Regions from separate parts of the Arthrobacter sp. UYNi723 genome, predicted to be linked through region 2. Evidence: predicted binding sites of a transcription regulator. Region 2 holds the regulator's gene; each other region holds the start of a gene.
The links. Region 2 encodes HrcA, which represses chaperone genes, less so after heat shock. Its sites were predicted from a motif close to TTNGCACTCGNNNNNNNCGAGTGCNAA; they were not measured.

Region 1 (5,171 bases), on a different contig from region 2:
CCGCGGTGAGCGCATCGCGCGACACTCTCTCAGCAACGTCTGCATCCGCCGTGATCTCCCCCGGGATCCGGTGCTCTGGGGCGATGCGCTCGAGCACGCCGATGCGCGTGGACAGCGGCTCGTCGAGCAGGTCGCGCCCGTCGATGTGCAGCACGTCGAAGAACCACGGATGCAGCACGGTGGCGCGCGCCGCATCCGCTCCGAACCGCGACATGCTCTCCTGGAACGGTCGCGGGCCGCCGTCCTCGTCGAGGGCGAGGGTTTCGCCGTCGAGGATCACATCGCGCACCGGCAGCCCGCGCACCACTTCCACCACCTCGGGCAGCCGGTGGGTCACCTCGGCCAGCGTGCGGGTGTAGATGCGCACATTGTCGCCGACACGATGCACCTGGATGCGGGCGCCGTCGAGCTTGTACTCCACGGAGGCCTCCCCCGTGACCTCCAGCGCCGCCCTGGCGCTGGCCGCGGTTGCGGCGAGCATGGGCTGCACCGGACGGCCGACGACGAGGCCGACGGCGTCAAGCTGGGCCGCCGTGCCCGTGATCGCCAGCAGGGCGGTCCCGCCGAGATCGCCGGAGAGCATCGCGGCGCGGCGCACGGCGTCGACGGGCCGATCTGCGGCGCGGGCAACGGCATCCGTCAGTACCCCCTCAAGCGCGCCGGTACGCAGTTCGCCGAGCAGCACGCCCGCGATGAAAGCTTGCTCCCGCTCGGTGGCTGCCTCGGTGAGCAACCGGAGGGTCGCGGCGCGCTCCGCCGCTGATCCAGCGCCTGCGGTGACAAGCAGCCGATCCAGCGCAGCGTCGAGGTCGGCGACAGTAAGACTCGGCTCGGCGGCCGGCTCCCCCATGGCAGCCGCCATGCCGCGCCAGCCGATCCCTACCCGGCCCTGTCGCGGCTTGGCGATGAGCAAGCCGACGGCCGCCGCGATGTCCACGGGCTCCAGCCGGCGCAGTAGATCGGCCAGTGCGTCGACCTTCGCAAGTCTGGAGCGGGTCGACGCGACGGCATCCGTGGTTTTCACGAGCTCATCGAGCAACATGGGACCAGTCTGCCACTCCAGACGACACCGGGCGCGTAGGGCGCGTAGACGGGAAAAGCGGGCCGCGAATGGTTTGTGGCACAAAAAAACCGGCCCAGCGGAGGCTGGACCGGTTCTTTATGCGGAGACCGTGGTGGGCCCACGCCGTCCGGGTTCCCTGACCGAGCGAAGCGAGGTGAAGGAGACGGTAGGGACTAGTGGCTGTGGCCTGCGTGCTCGTCTTCGTTTGCGGGCTTCTCCACTACGAGGGTCTCGGTGGTGAGAACCAGCGCAGCAATGGATGCCGCGTTGCGCAGGGCTGCACGGGTGACCTTGACCGGGTCGATGACGCCGGCGGCGATCAGGTCCTCGTACTCGCCCGTCTTGGCGTTGAAGCCGTTGTTGGTTTCGAGCTCGGCAACCTTGGCGGTGACAACGTAGCCGTCGAAACCGGCGTTCTGGGCGATCCAGCGAAGCGGCTGGACCAGCGCGCGGCGGACGATGCCCACAGCAGCGGCGGCGTCGCCTTCGAGGGCCTTGACTGCAGGGTCCTCGTCGAGGGCCTTCAGTGCGTGGATCAGTGCGGAACCGCCACCGGCCACGATGCCTTCTTCGAGGGCTGCGCGGGTGGAGGACACTGCATCTTCGATGCGGTGCTTCTTTTCCTTCAGCTCAACCTCGGTGGCTGCGCCGACCTTGATGACACCGATGCCGCCGGCCAGCTTGGCCAGGCGCTCCTGGAGCTTTTCGCGGTCCCAGTCGGAGTCGGTGCGGGTCAGCTCGGCGCGCAGCTGGGAAACCCGGGCCGCGACGTCTTCTGCGGAACCGGCGCCGTCAACGATGGTGGTGTTGTCTTTGGTGACCGTGATGCGCCGGGCGGTACCCAGCACCTCAAGGCCAACCGAATCCAGGCTGAGGCCCAGTTCCGCGGAGATGACCTGCGCACCGGTGAGGGTGGCGATGTCCTGCAGCATGGCCTTGCGGCGGTCGCCGAAGCCCGGAGCCTTCACGGCAACAACGTTCAGCGTGCCGCGGATGCGGTTGACGATCAGTGTGGACAGGGCCTCTCCCTCAACGTCTTCGGCAATGATGAAGAGCGGCTTGGAGCTCTGCAGCGCCTTCTCCAGCAGCGGCAGGAAGTCCTGCACGGAGGAGATCTTGCCCTGGTTGATCAGGATGAGGGCGTCTTCGAGGACGGCTTCCTGGCGTTCGGAGTCGGTCACGAAGTACGGGGACAGGTAGCCCTTGTCGAACTGCATGCCTTCGGTGAGGACCAGCTCGGTCTGCGTGGTGGAGGACTCCTCGATGGTGATCACACCATCCTTGCCGACCTTGCCGAATGCCTCGGCGAGGAGCTCGCCGATTTCGTCGCTCTGGGCCGAGATTGCTGCCACGCTGGCAACCTGGGTGCCTTCAACCGGGCGTGCGTTCTCGAGCAGGCGGGCTGCAATGGCTTCCACGGAAACCTCGATGCCGCGCTTGATCTGGCTGGGAGCAGCGCCCGCAGCAACGTTGCGCAGGCCTTCCTTGACCAGGGCCTGGGCGAGCACAGTGGCCGTGGTGGTACCGTCGCCGGCAACATCGTTGGTCTTGGTGGCTACTTCCTTGGCCAGCTGGGCGCCAAGGTTCTCAAACGGGTCATCAAGCTCAATTTCGCGGGCGATGGTGACGCCGTCATTGGTGATGGTGGGTGCCCCCCACTTTTTGTCGAGGACAACGTTGCGGCCGCGGGGGCCGAGCGTCACCTTGACAGTGTTGGCGAGCTTATCGATGCCGGCTTCAAGCGACCGGCGTGCAGCGTCGTTAAACGCAAGCTGCTTTGCCATGGTTTTGTCCTTTCAAAGACAGAACCCCGCACTGTTGTTCGGTCAGGGACGGAACAGCAGCACGGGGATCCAAAGAGTTACTTTACGACGATCGCCAGAACGTCGCGGGCGGAGAGCACGAGGTACTCGGTGCCACCGGTCTTGACTTCAGTTCCGCCGTACTTGGAGTAGATAACAACGTCGCCAACGGCAACATCGATCGGAACGCGGTTGCCGTTGTCGTCAAAGCGGCCGGGGCCTACTGCAACAACTTCGCCTTCCTGCGGCTTCTCCTGCGCGGAGTCCGGGATAACCAGGCCGGAAGCCGTGGTCTGCTCGGCTTCGAGCGGGCGGACAACAATACGATCCTCAAGAGGCTTAATAGAGACCGACACTCGGACCTCTCCTTCTACGTCAGCAAATTCATGGACAGTTGAGCTGCTTCGCCGTGGCTGGCAAACCGTCGTCGCGGTGCCGGCAGCAGCCTGGCTGGCAGCTCTTCATGTGTTAGCACCCTCCTAGGGAGAGTGCTAATGATGACTCTATGTATTGGTTAGCACTCGGTCAAGGCGAGTGCCAGAATTATGTCTCCGGCGAACAGCTGTTACCGGCCGGTCAGGTCCTCGAGATCGACGTCCTCGTCGCCGTCGTCCCCTCCCTCAACGGTGCCCCGCCGCAGGTACAGCACCACGGCGCCGCCCACGGCAGCCAGCAGCGAGACCACCAGCAGGATGATGCCGCCTATGCGCGCCCCGGCGTAGAGGCTGCGGATCTCCTGTGCCTCGTCCGTGGCGTCCTGGATGTTCTTGCCGCCCACGGAGTAGACGGTGGCGTTGAACGTGTCCAGGAAGAGGATGATTACCAGCAGCGCGACGCAGACCACGGCCACTGCGGATCCTGCAATCAGCGCGGGGCGGGCAAACTTCACCAGGTCCGGCTTTCTTGCTTGGGGTAGTCCGGACGGCTGGGGGCCTGCGCTGTCTTCCATGCCTTCAACCCTAGCGGGAACTGGCCGCCGGGCTACCTCCACTAGGCTTGAACCCATGGCTCAAGCACCGCAGGACCAGATCGCCCCACTGCTCACGAGCGAAGGCTGGGAGCTCCTGGCGTCCCTGGGCCCGTACCGCGAGGACAAGGCCTTTGAGGTCAACGCGGCCCTCCGCAAGGCCGGGCACTCCCCCGCACTGGTCTCCGCCGTCCTCACCCAGTCCCGGCTGCGCACCAAGGCCGAGCTGAAGTTCGGCGAGTTCGCCCGGAGCATGCTCTTCACGCAGGCGGGGCTGGAACAGGCCACGCGTCTCACTGTTGCCGCCCGGCATGCCGAGCGCTTTGCGCAGGCCGGCGTCCGCCACGTGGCCGACCTCGGGTGCGGCCTTGCCGCGGACTCCCTGGCTCTGGCATCGATGGACATCACGGTCACGGCCGTGGAAATGGACGAAACCACGGCCGCCTGCGCCACGGTCAACCTGATTCCCTTCCCCAACGCCACCGTGGTGCATTCGGACGCCACCACCGTCCCGTTGGACGGGGTCGACGGCGTCTGGCTGGATCCCGCACGCCGGGTCACCTCCACCTCGGGTACCAAACGGATCTGGGATCCTGAGGCGTTTTCGCCGCCGCTGTCCTTTGTGGAATCGCTCGCCGCCACCGGGCGCGCCGTTGGCGTCAAAATGGGCCCCGGCATGCCGCACGAGTCGGTTCCCGCCGGCTGCGAGGCGCAGTGGGTATCGGTGGGCGGCGACGTCACCGAGGTGGCCCTGTGGTTCAACTCCGTGCGCCGGCCCGGAATCCGCCGCGCGGCGCTGCTGCTCGGACCGCAGGGTGCGGCGGAGCTGACCAGCGCTGAAGACTTCGACGGCGGTCCGGCCGCGCCGGTGGGTCCGGCAGAGGGCTATCTGTATGAGCCCGATGGCGCGGTGATCCGCGCCGGCCTGGTGGCCGACGTCGCGCTTCAACTGGGCGGGCACCTGCTGGACGAGCACATCGCCTACATCTGCGCTCCGGAGCTGGTGGACACGCCGTTCGCCCGCGCCTACAAGGTCCTCGAAGTGATGCCGTACAACGTCAAGGCGCTCAAGGCCTGGGTGAAGGAAAACGGCATCACGGTGCTGGACATCAAAAAGCGCGGCACCTCGGTCACGCCGGAGGAACTCCGCAAGCAGCTGTTCGCCGGAAGCAAGGGTGCCGGGAAGAAGGCCGGACAAAAAACAGCCACCCTGGTCCTGACCCGCATTGGGGAGGACCGGGTGGCCATCTCGGTGGAACCTGTCTAAACGTTGTCCTACTGGCGCGTCCTACTGGGCGCGCATAAAGTCCTCGGCGGCCCGGACCTGCTCGTCGGTGGG
Region 2 (5,171 bases):
AATACGAACTCGCCGACCAGCTGATCGGCGCTGCAGGCCTCAGCTGGTATGAGGTCAGCAACTGGTCCCGGACGCCGGAGCAGGCATGCCGGCACAACCTCGCGTACTGGCGCGGGGACGACTGGTGGGGCATCGGACCAGGTGCGCATTCACACGTCGGCGGAGTGCGGTGGTGGAACGTCAAGCACCCCACGGCCTACGCCGGACGGCTCTCTCAGGGCCTGTCACCGGCCGCCGGGCGGGAAACCCTCGACGCCGAAACCCGCGACGTGGAGCGCGTGATGCTTGAGGCCCGGCTCGTGTCGGGGCTGGCAACGTCAACGCTGGGCGAACACGGCCGTCACGCCGTGGCCGGGCTCATTGCCGACGGCCTGGTGGAGCCGCCGGCTGCCTTCCACGGCAAGCTGGTATTAACCCTGAAGGGCCGCCTGCTGGCCGACGCTGTGGTCCGCAGGATCCTGCCGGACTGACTGGTGGGCCCACGCCCGCAGGGTTCCCTGGCCGAGCCTGCGAGGTTATGGTGCGGGTGGGGACTACTTGATCCAGCGCAGGTTGTACTGGTAGCGGTGGGGCTGGCCCTTGTTGACATGGATACCTGCGGCCACGGAGAAGCAGGTCAGGGCAATCCAGATCAGGGTGGCGATGACGGCGAAGATGTTTCCCACCACCGGAATGAACACCAGGAGGTTGGCCACCAGCGCCGCAATGGTGGGCGGCAGGCTGAAGTTCAGCGCTTCCTTGGATTCCTGGGCGGTAAACGGCCCGCGCTCACGGAAAATCAGGTAGATCAGCAGTGACGGAACACAGCCGAGGATCCCGCCGAAGTGTGCCAGTGTGGCCCACTGGCGGTCTTCGCTGGCCGTCAGGGGCAGCGCATTCGCCGGAACGCCCTGGTACTCGGAACGGCCCTGGCCGCCGTGGTCGTCCCGGTGCTCGCGTGCGTTTTGTGCCACGGTTTTCTTCCTTCGAAAGTGCAATGGTGCTGGGTTGGAGAATGCCGGACTGAAGCAACTGCAGCCTCCGCAGTACCAAGAATACTGGTTCAGCCACCAAATGCTGCCGACAGGAGCCGAATCCGGCGTTAAGGCACTGTCAGGAAGTCGATGACTTCCTCCACTCTCCCGAGCAGTGATGCTTCCAGGTCCGCGTAGCTGCGGACGGCCCCCAGGAGCTTTTGCCAGCCAAGCCCGATGTCTTCCTTGGTGGAGTGCGGCCAGCCGAACGCTGCCAGGATTCCGGTCTTCCAGTCCTGCCCGCGGGGCACCACCGGCCATTCTTCGATGCCCAGTACAGCGGGCCGGATGGCCTGCCACACGTCAACGTAAGGGTGCCCGACGATCAGGACATTCCCCGCCGCGCCGGGGGAGGCCATCACGGCAGCCGCGATGCGCCACTCCTTCGAGTCCGGCACCAGGTGGTCCACCAGGACCCCCAGCCGCCGCCCCCGACCGGGACCGAATGCGGCTACCGCCCCCGCCAGGTCATCAATGCCATGCAAAGGCTCGACGACGATGCCCTCTACGCGGAGATCGTCACCCCAGACTTTTTCCACGAGTTCGGCGTCGTGTTTTCCCTCCACCCAGATCCTGCTGGCTTTGGCCACCTGGGCACGCTGGCCGGCCACGCGGACTGAGCCGGACGCCGTCCGGCCGGCGGCCACGGGGGCGGCCTGCCGGGGCGCCGGGGGAACGAGCCGGATGGGCTGCCCCTCCAGGAGGAACCCGAAGCCCAGCCGGAAGGACCGGGACTTGCCGCGCCGGTCTTCGAGGGCCACTACATGCATGCCACCGGACTTCTCCACCCGGGTCACCGCTCCCACCCAGCCTGACTGGGCGTCTTCGAGAACCATGCCACGTTCCACGGGGACCTCAGGGAGTTCGCTTCTCACGGGCGCGGTGATCTCCTGCGGACCCCAGTTCTGGTACTGCATGGATTGATTCCGCCTTGCCGCTAGATCCTGGCCCGGAATTTCGCCCGGAGCGGTACCAATGCTAACAACGGGGTGACTCATATTAGACTGTTAGCACTTAGGCATGTCGAGTGCTAACCCTGCAGTGACCACGGATGGAGGTGGAGTATGAGCGAGCCGCGCAAACTCGAAGTACTGCGCGCCATCGTGGAGGACTATGTGCACTCCCGCGAGCCAGTAGGTTCAAAAGCGCTCGTGGAACGCCACCACCTCGGCGTGTCCAGTGCCACCATCCGCAACGACATGGCGGCCTTGGAAGACGACGGCCTGATCACGGCCCCGCACACCAGCGCGGGACGGATCCCCACAGACAAAGGCTATCGGCTGTTTGTGGACCAGATTTCAGCGGTAAAGCCGCTTTCCCACGCGGAACGGCGTGCAATCCAGTCGCTGCTGGAGGGCGCAGACGATCTGGACGACGTCTTGGACAGGACCGTCAGGATGCTGTCGCAGCTGACCAACCAGGTCGCCGTAGTGCAGTATCCGCATCTGAGCCGCGCCACCATCCGCCACATCGAATTCGTCCTGCTCGCGCCCCGGCAGGTCCTGGTGGTCCTCATCGCCACCACCGGCAAGGTCGAACAGCGCGTGATCGACGTCGGCCAGGACCTCGGCGACGACGCCATCGCCGCGTTGCGGACACACTTCCTGGGATCACTCGCGGGCATCTCGCTGAGCCGGCTGACCCCCTCGCTGCCGGGAGTCGTTTCGTCCGTCAGCCCGGGCCAGCGCGCGGCGGCCCAGGCTTTGGCCCACGGGCTGGAAACGCTCGCCCACAGCAGCCGCGAGGAACGCATGGTCATGGCCGGAACGGCGAACCTCGCCCGCTCCAATGTGGATTTTCCGCTCAGTATCGGACCGGTCCTGGAAGCGCTCGAGGAGCAGGTTGTCCTGCTGCGCCTCCTGAGCGACATGGCGCAGGATCCGAGGGGCGTGGCAGTCAGCATCGGGCGTGAAAACCCGTACGACGGGCTCGCGGAAGCCTCCGTGGTGGCCACGGGCTACGGACCAGACAGCACTGCCAAGATCGGTGTGCTCGGCCCCACCCGGATGGACTATCCCACCACCATGGCCGCCGTCAGGGCAGTAGCCCGTTACCTTTCAAGAATTCTGGGTCCGTAACAGCACCGCGGTCCAGGCACGTAGAGCAGTGCCGGCAGCCCGGCTGCCGGCAGTACAACAAGGAAGAGATACGAACTTTGAGCAGCCACTACGACGTCCTCGGAGTCTCGCCGGAAGCCACCGGGGAAGAGATCAAGAAGGCCTACCGCAAGCTGGCCCGCACTCTTCACCCGGACGTAAACCCCGGGGACGATGCATCGGACCGCTTCAAGGCCGTGACCCATGCCTACGAGGTACTTTCGGACCCGCAGAAGCGCCGGATCTATGACACCACCGGCAACGAGAACGGCACCGACAACGGGTTCGGCGGCGGCGGATACTCCGGCCAGGGCTTCGCGTTCCAGGACATCTTCGACACGTTCTTCGGGGCCGGCGGCACCTCCGGCCCCGCTTCCCGGGTCCGCCGCGGCCAGGACGCGCTGATCAGCGTACGGATCGAACTCCGCGATGCCGTGTTCGGCGTCAACCGGAAACTCGAAGTGGACACAGCCGTCACCTGCCCCACCTGCAACGGGTCATGCTGCCGCGAAGGCAGCCACCCTGTGCGCTGCGATATCTGCGGCGGCAGCGGCCAGGTCCAGCGCGCGGTGCGCTCCATCCTGGGCCAGGTCATGACGGCGGCCCCGTGTGGCAGTTGCGAAGGCTTCGGGACGGTCATCAAGGACCCCTGCAACGAATGCAGCGGCCAAGGCCGCATCCGCAGCCGGCGGTCGCTCACCATCAAGGTGCCGGCCGGTGTTGCCACGGGCACCCGGATCCAGCTCTCCGGGCAGGGCGAAGCAGGCCCGGCCGGCGGACCGTCCGGGGACCTGTACGTGGAACTCCGGGTCAACAACGACGCCACCTACGCACGCGACGGTGACGACCTGCACGCAACGTTGCACATCCCGATGACTGCCGCCGCCTTGGGCACCGAGCTGTCACTGGAAACCTTTGACGGGCTGCAGGAAATCGACGTCAAGGCAGGGACGCAGTCAGGGGAGATCATCACGCTCCGTGGACTCGGCGTGACGCACCTGCGCGGTTACGGCCGCGGGGACCTGATGGTCCATCTGCAGGTGGAGACGCCGGCCAAGCTGGATGCCGCGCAGGAGGATCTCCTGCGGCAGCTGGCGAAGCTGCGGGGCGAGCAGTTCACGGAAGGCAAACTGGCTGCCAGTGGCGGCGTCTTTGCCAAGCTGCGGGACCGGTTCGGTAACCTGTAGCGGTGAGCAATCCCGTTTTCTTCAGCGGTGCCGGGTCGCTGGACAAGCTCGTGCCCGGTGCCCGTTTTGTCCTTCAAGGGCCGGAGGCACGCCACGCCGTGACCGTAAAACGGCTATCTCCCGGAGAAGCAGTGGACATTGCCGACGGCGCCGGAAGGCGGCTGACGGGAACTGTTGTCTCGGCGTCGCCCGCGGAGCTCACCGTGGAATGCTCCGCCCTCGTTGTGGAGGACCGGCCCGACATCCGGCTGGTGCTGGTGCAGGCCCTGGCCAAGGGGGACCGGGATGAACTGGCCGTGGAAACGGCAACCGAACTCGGGATTGATGCCGTAGTTCCCTGGCAGTCCGAGCGATCAATTGTCCGCTGGAAGGGTGAGCGCGCGGCCAAGGCCCACGCAAAATGGCAGTCCGTGGTCACTGCCGCCGCCAAGCAGGCACGCCGCGCCTGGATCCCCGAGGTGCGCGCCGCCGTCGAAACCCCTGGCCTTGCGGCGGCCGTGGCGGCAGCGGATCTGGCCGTAATCCTGCACGAAGACGCGGTCCGGCCGCTCCGGTCTGTCCTGGAATCATGGCAGGGCACCCAGGCTGACGCCGGGCCCCTGGAGATTCTGCTCATCGTTGGCCCGGAAGGCGGAATCAGTCCCCGCGAAATCACCCGGCTTTGCGACGCCGGCGCCGTGACGGCGCTCCTGGGACACCACGTCCTGAGGTCATCCACGGCCGGACCGGCAGCGGTTGTTCTGGCGAGCGACGTACTGGGACGCTGGACAGCCCCGGCATCCTGAGGCGGCCTGCTGCCCAGGCTGCTACCGGACGTTGAAGTTCCGCGTATCCACATTCAGCTCCTGGCCGCTGCCGGCCGCATCCACCTGCGA
Region 3 (5,171 bases), on a different contig from region 2:
GCGCCGCCAACCGGTTCAGCCAGCATTCGGGAAACCGCTTACCGAAAAGCCTTGACGCCGAAGTCGCAGCGCGGCAGAATCTGGCCGACCTCGATGCGCTGATCCGCGACAAGGTCACCGAACACCGGCACACCCAGACCTTGCTCAGCATGCCCGGCTTCGGACCCGTCCTCGCCGCCGAGTTCCTCGGTGCCACTGGCGGAGACCTCACGATTTCAAACCGCGGACCGGTTCGCCGACATCGCCGGGCTCGCCCCGGCGCCTAGGGACTCCGGCAGGATTACGGCAACCACCACCGGCACCGGCGCTACGACCGGCGGCTCCTCCGGGTCTTCTACCTCTCCGGACCCTCGGCCCTGAAAAGCTGCCCCGCCTCACGGACCTACTACGACCGCAAACGCACCGAGGGAAAACCCACATCCAGGCCATGCTCTCCCTCGCACGGCGCCGTCTCACCGTCCTCTGGGCCACCCTCCGCGACGGCACCACCTACACCCCGGCCCCGGTTCGGGCAGCCAGGGTGGCTGCCTGAACAGTCCAGCGATCCGACTAGGAGACGGCGGGGATTCCGAACGGGGACCTCGCCCTTCCAGACGTTCGAGGCGTTGACCGTGTGGACGTCGCGGCATCATTACCAGGACCGCCGGAGCACCGTACATCAGCGCCTGCGGGACCACGAGTTCGCGAAGGGTCGGCACCGTCGTTATCATCGCCCTTAGTGCGGACGGCGGTCGTGCCGGTCGGGAAGATTCCGAATCTCTCGGATTCTCCGTCCCGCTTCGGATGACCGCGGACGCCCGGAAGGCCGCGCAGACCGGTTGCGGCGGGCCGCCTGTTGGGCGGGCAGCCGGTCCACGCTGCCCGCCCCTGCTATAGACGTTCGGCCAGGGCGAGGGTTTCTTCGCGCAGCACATCCTTGGCCCCGAGAATTTCCATACCCAGAATGCGCCCTTCGGCATCAAAGTCAATAATGATCTCGCCTTTCCGCCCGGGTGTTTCTATCGAATGCACCTGCGTCGACGCTTCGCCATCGCGGACTTCATCGACGAGTTGGACGTATGCGGCGTCGGCTTCTTTGTCATAGGTAATTTTCATCGGCTACCCCTTTGTCACGGTAATGATAGTGCTAGACCTGTTGTCAACGATGACCCGGATCCGGCTCGTGCCTGATCCTTGGGTAAAGACGGATGTCCCCTGGTTCCCGGCGGACCTAACGCCGTTGCGGATTACTAACTTGGATGAGTGTCTGAATGACGCCGCGCTTGGCAGCCTGCATAGCCGCACGCCGGCTGATGACGTGGGCCAGGATGAACAGAACAGGAAGCCAGAACGGATCTTCGACAACAGGAAAAGCGAAGGTGGCGTTGAAATGGACCCTCTGAATCAACCGATTGTTCTCGATCAGGAATCCTGTTGCATCAGTGACGACCCCTAAAAGCCGCACCGCTCCACCCGGAAAAAACAAGATGAAGCACCGGGACAGATCTCCTCAGATAAGAACATTCGCTTTCCCCCTGCCGCCGCATTTACACACTGGCCGTTTCGGTGGAACGGGCTTCACCATCTGTTGCTGGCTTACCCCGACCAACATGCCTTCTATGCGGATCGTGTCCCTCGGCGCAGGGAATTGCCTCCGACTTCTTTCCCACCCCACCTCGCGATGACGCAGTTGCCATTGGCTAGAAGTTAAACCACCTTCTCCTTCAGAGGACTCACACCTCCAAGCGAATGCCCATGCTGGGCGTACAACAAATGCGGCCCCCTCCAGTGGAGGGGGCCGCATTATGGTTTGCGCGGAACGCAGTCCGGGCGCTGGGGACTAGAAGCCGCCCATGCCGCCCATGTCGTCGCCGCCACCCATGGCCGGAGCGTTCTTCTCCGGCTTGTCGGCCACAACGGCCTCGGTGGTGAGGAACAGACCGGCAATGGAAGCCGCGTTCTGCAGGGCAGAGCGGGTTACCTTGACGGGGTCGTTGATGCCGGCAGCCAGCAGGTCGACGTATTCGCCGGTTGCTGCATTCAGGCCGTGGCCTGCAGGCAGGCCGCGGACCTTGTCGACAACAACGCCAGGCTCGAGGCCGGCGTTGAAGGCGATCTGCTTCAGCGGGGCGTCGATGGCAACGCGGACGATGTTCGCACCCGTTGCTTCGTCACCGGTCAGGTTCAGGTTCGCGAACGCCTTGGCGCCGGCCTGGATCAGCGCAACGCCGCCACCGGCGACGATGCCTTCTTCAACAGCAGCCTTCGCGTTGCGGACAGCGTCCTCAATGCGGTGCTTGCGTTCCTTGAGCTCAACCTCGGTTGCGGCACCGGCCTTGATGACTGCAACGCCGCCGGCCAGCTTGGCCAGGCGTTCCTGCAGCTTCTCGCGGTCGTAGTCCGAATCGGAGTTTTCGATCTCGGCACGGATCTGGGAAACGCGGCCAGCGATCTGGTCGGCGTCGCCGGCACCTTCAACGATGGTGGTCTCGTCCTTGGTGACAACAACCTTGCGGGCGCGTCCCAGGAGTTCCAGTCCGGCGGTCTCCAGCTTGAGTCCGACTTCCTCGGCGATGACCTGGCCACCGGTGAGTACAGCGATGTCGGCCAGCTGGGCCTTGCGGCGGTCGCCGAAGCCCGGAGCCTTGACGGCTACGGACTTGAAGGTGCCACGGATCTTGTTGACGATCAGGGTGGCCAGGGCCTCGCCCTCGATGTCTTCGGCAATGATCAGCAGCGGCTTGTTGGACTGCATGACCTTTTCCAGGACAGCAACCAGTTCCTTGACGTTGGAGATCTTGGAGTTGACGATCAGGATGTACGGGTCCTCAAGGACCGTTTCCTGGCGCTCAGTGTCGGTAACGAAGTAAGCGGAGATGTAACCCTTGTCGAAGCGCATGCCTTCGGTGAGCTCGAGCTCCAGGCCGAAGGTGTTGGACTCCTCGACGGTGATGACGCCTTCTTTGCCCACCTTGTCGAGGGCTTCAGCGATCAGGGCGCCGATTTCGTCGTCACCGGCGGAGATGGAGGCAGTAGCCGCAATCTCTTCTTTGGTTTCGATTTCCTTGGCGGAGGCCAGCAGTTCAACCGTGACGGCTGCTACAGCCTTCTCGATGCCGCGCTTGAGGGACAGCGGGTCAGCGCCGGCCGCGACGTTGCGCAGGCCTTCCTTGACCAGGGCCTGCGCCAGCACGGTAGCCGTGGTGGTGCCGTCGCCAGCGACGTCATCCGTCTTCTTGGCAACTTCCTTAACCAGCTCGGCGCCGATCTTTTCGTAAGGGTCGTCCAGCTCGATCTCCTTGGCGATGGAAACACCATCGTTGGTGATCGTGGGGGCGCCCCACTTCTTTTCGAGGACGACGTTGCGTCCACGCGGGCCGAGGGTGACCTTGACGGCGTCGGCGAGGATGTTCAGGCCCCGCTCAAGACCGCGGCGTGCCTCTTCATCAAATGCAATGATCTTGGCCATAACGGCAGTAGTCCTTTCGGGACAGTCGTTAAGAATGAACCTCACTGCAGTGCCCGCGACGGACGATCCTTCACCGGCGGCCTCTGTATGCCGCGGCTGGGGATCTCACTCCAGCTAGGTATTTCTCTCGCTCCACGACCGCCGCCAAGCCCCGATGCCGGACAAACCGGACGTTGCATTAGCAGTCGATACGTAGGAGTGCTAACTCAATAATTAGCACTCCCTAGGTGAGAGTGCAAGCGAAAGGTCCCGCAAATCGCCCTGTCAGGCCGGCCCGTTCGCCACCGGCGATCAGCCTGCGGCCCGGCCTGCCGCCTCACGGCCGCTGAGCACTGCCTTGTTGTCTCCGCCGTAGGTGAACACCATGTAGTTGGCCGTGGTGATGTCACCGTTGGCGTCGAAGGCAACCGGCCCCGATTCGCCGTCGTAATTAATGTCTGCCCCGGTCTTCAGGACAGCGAGGCAGTCGGTGTAGGACAGGCACGGCTTGGTGGCCGGGCCGGAAGCCTGCGCGGCGGGCTGCCCGCCGGTTGTCCCGCCGGACACGGCGATCAGGTTGGCGGCGATGGAGCGGCCGGCGTCGTCGTCAGCCTTCGCGGCCGCCAGGACCGCGAGGTTCACGGCGTCGTAGGTCTCCGCGGCGAACGAAAGGTCTTTCAGGGCAGGGTTGACCGAAACAAGCCGGGCTTGGAAGTCCGCGGACGGCAGCAGGCCCGGCACCACTGCACGGGCGCCGTCGAGGGCCTTGGATCCCAGCCCCGAACCGTATTGGGCGAAGGCGCCGTCGCTCAGGATGATGCTCTTGCCCGAAAGTCCCGCGTTATTGAGCTCTGCGATGGCGCCCTGGGCGTCGTCCCTGGCGATCAGCACTACAGCGTCAGGAGTGGCGGCCTTGGCAGCGGCTGCGGCGTTCCCGGCGTCGCCGGGCTTGAAGGCGGTGGTTGAGACAGTTTCCAGGCCGGCGTTCTTGGCGGCGCCGGTCACCGCGGCTGCTACGTCCTTTCCGTAGCTAGAGTCCTGGTGGACCACGGCAAGGCTCTTAGCGCCGCCGTCCTTGGCCAACTTCACCAGCACCGAGGCCTGGGCAACGTCCGCCGCCGCCGTCCTGAAGTAATAGCCGCCGCTCTTGTAGCGGGACAGTCCGGCAGCGGAGTTGGCCGGCGAGACGAGCGGGACGCGCGCGGCCGAGAGGACGTCGATGGCGGCGGCGGCGTGACTCGAATCCGTGGGGCCGATCACCGCATCAACCCTGGCTGAGGCCAGATTCCTGGCCTGGGCATCTGCGCCATCACCGACGCCTACCACCAGATCTACAGGCCTGCCCTTGTGGCCGCCGGCCGCATTGATTTCCTTGATTGCCAGTTGGGCTGCGGCGAGCTGCGAGTCGTTGAGGAAGGCCTGCTCCCCTATGCTGTCCTGGATCAGCCCGATCCGCAGCGTGCCGTCACCGGATGCTTCAGCGGATTCAACGCGGGCGTTGCCGCCTGCCCCGGCGCAGCCGGGCAGGGCCAACAGGAGTGCCGCCCCCGTGATTGTGCGGACGATTGTTGAACGCAAGCTGCGGGAGATCACTGAGCGGGCCGGACGTTTTCTGCCTGCGGGCCCTTCTCGCCTTCACCGACTTCAAGCTCCACGCGCTGTCCCTCATCCAGGGCCCGGTAACCTTCGCCCTCAATGGCCGACCAGTGCACAAAGACATCGTCCCCGGAGCCGTCCACCGTAA

Region 1: a site for HrcA is predicted at 3,380-3,406, ahead of groES (co-chaperone GroES). Genes of this name have one in related genera too.
Region 3: a site for HrcA is predicted at 3,627-3,653, ahead of groL (chaperonin GroEL). Genes of this name have one in related genera too.

What each region holds. Positions count from the first base shown of each region.
Region 1 is NZ_JBSRZM010000002.1:51,018-56,188, forward strand. Features, by position in the region: gene ACVWY0_RS02085 (ATP-dependent DNA ligase) at 1-1,042, opposite strand, end outside; gene groL (chaperonin GroEL) at 1,237-2,847, opposite strand; gene groES (co-chaperone GroES) at 2,925-3,221, opposite strand; gene ACVWY0_RS02100 (hypothetical protein) at 3,431-3,814, opposite strand; gene ACVWY0_RS02105 (class I SAM-dependent methyltransferase) at 3,870-5,099, shown strand; gene ACVWY0_RS02110 (shikimate 5-dehydrogenase) at 5,121-5,171, opposite strand, start outside.
Region 2 is NZ_JBSRZM010000010.1:37,191-42,361, reverse strand. Features, by position in the region: gene hemW (radical SAM family heme chaperone HemW) at 1-470, shown strand, start outside; gene ACVWY0_RS09850 (DUF4870 domain-containing protein) at 534-953, opposite strand; gene ACVWY0_RS09845 (DUF3097 domain-containing protein) at 1,082-1,930, opposite strand; gene hrcA (heat-inducible transcriptional repressor HrcA) at 2,078-3,091, shown strand; gene dnaJ (molecular chaperone DnaJ) at 3,169-4,296, shown strand; gene ACVWY0_RS09830 (16S rRNA (uracil(1498)-N(3))-methyltransferase) at 4,299-5,081, shown strand; gene ACVWY0_RS09825 (GerMN domain-containing protein) at 5,103-5,171, opposite strand, start outside.
Region 3 is NZ_JBSRZM010000006.1:39,583-44,753, reverse strand. Features, by position in the region: partial or broken gene ACVWY0_RS06660 (transposase) at 3-532, shown strand; gene ACVWY0_RS06655 (DUF2283 domain-containing protein) at 871-1,095, opposite strand; gene ACVWY0_RS06650 (hypothetical protein) at 1,211-1,465, opposite strand; gene groL (chaperonin GroEL) at 1,820-3,448, opposite strand; gene ACVWY0_RS06640 (ABC transporter substrate-binding protein) at 3,740-5,005, opposite strand; gene ACVWY0_RS06635 (cold-shock protein) at 5,017-5,171, opposite strand, start outside.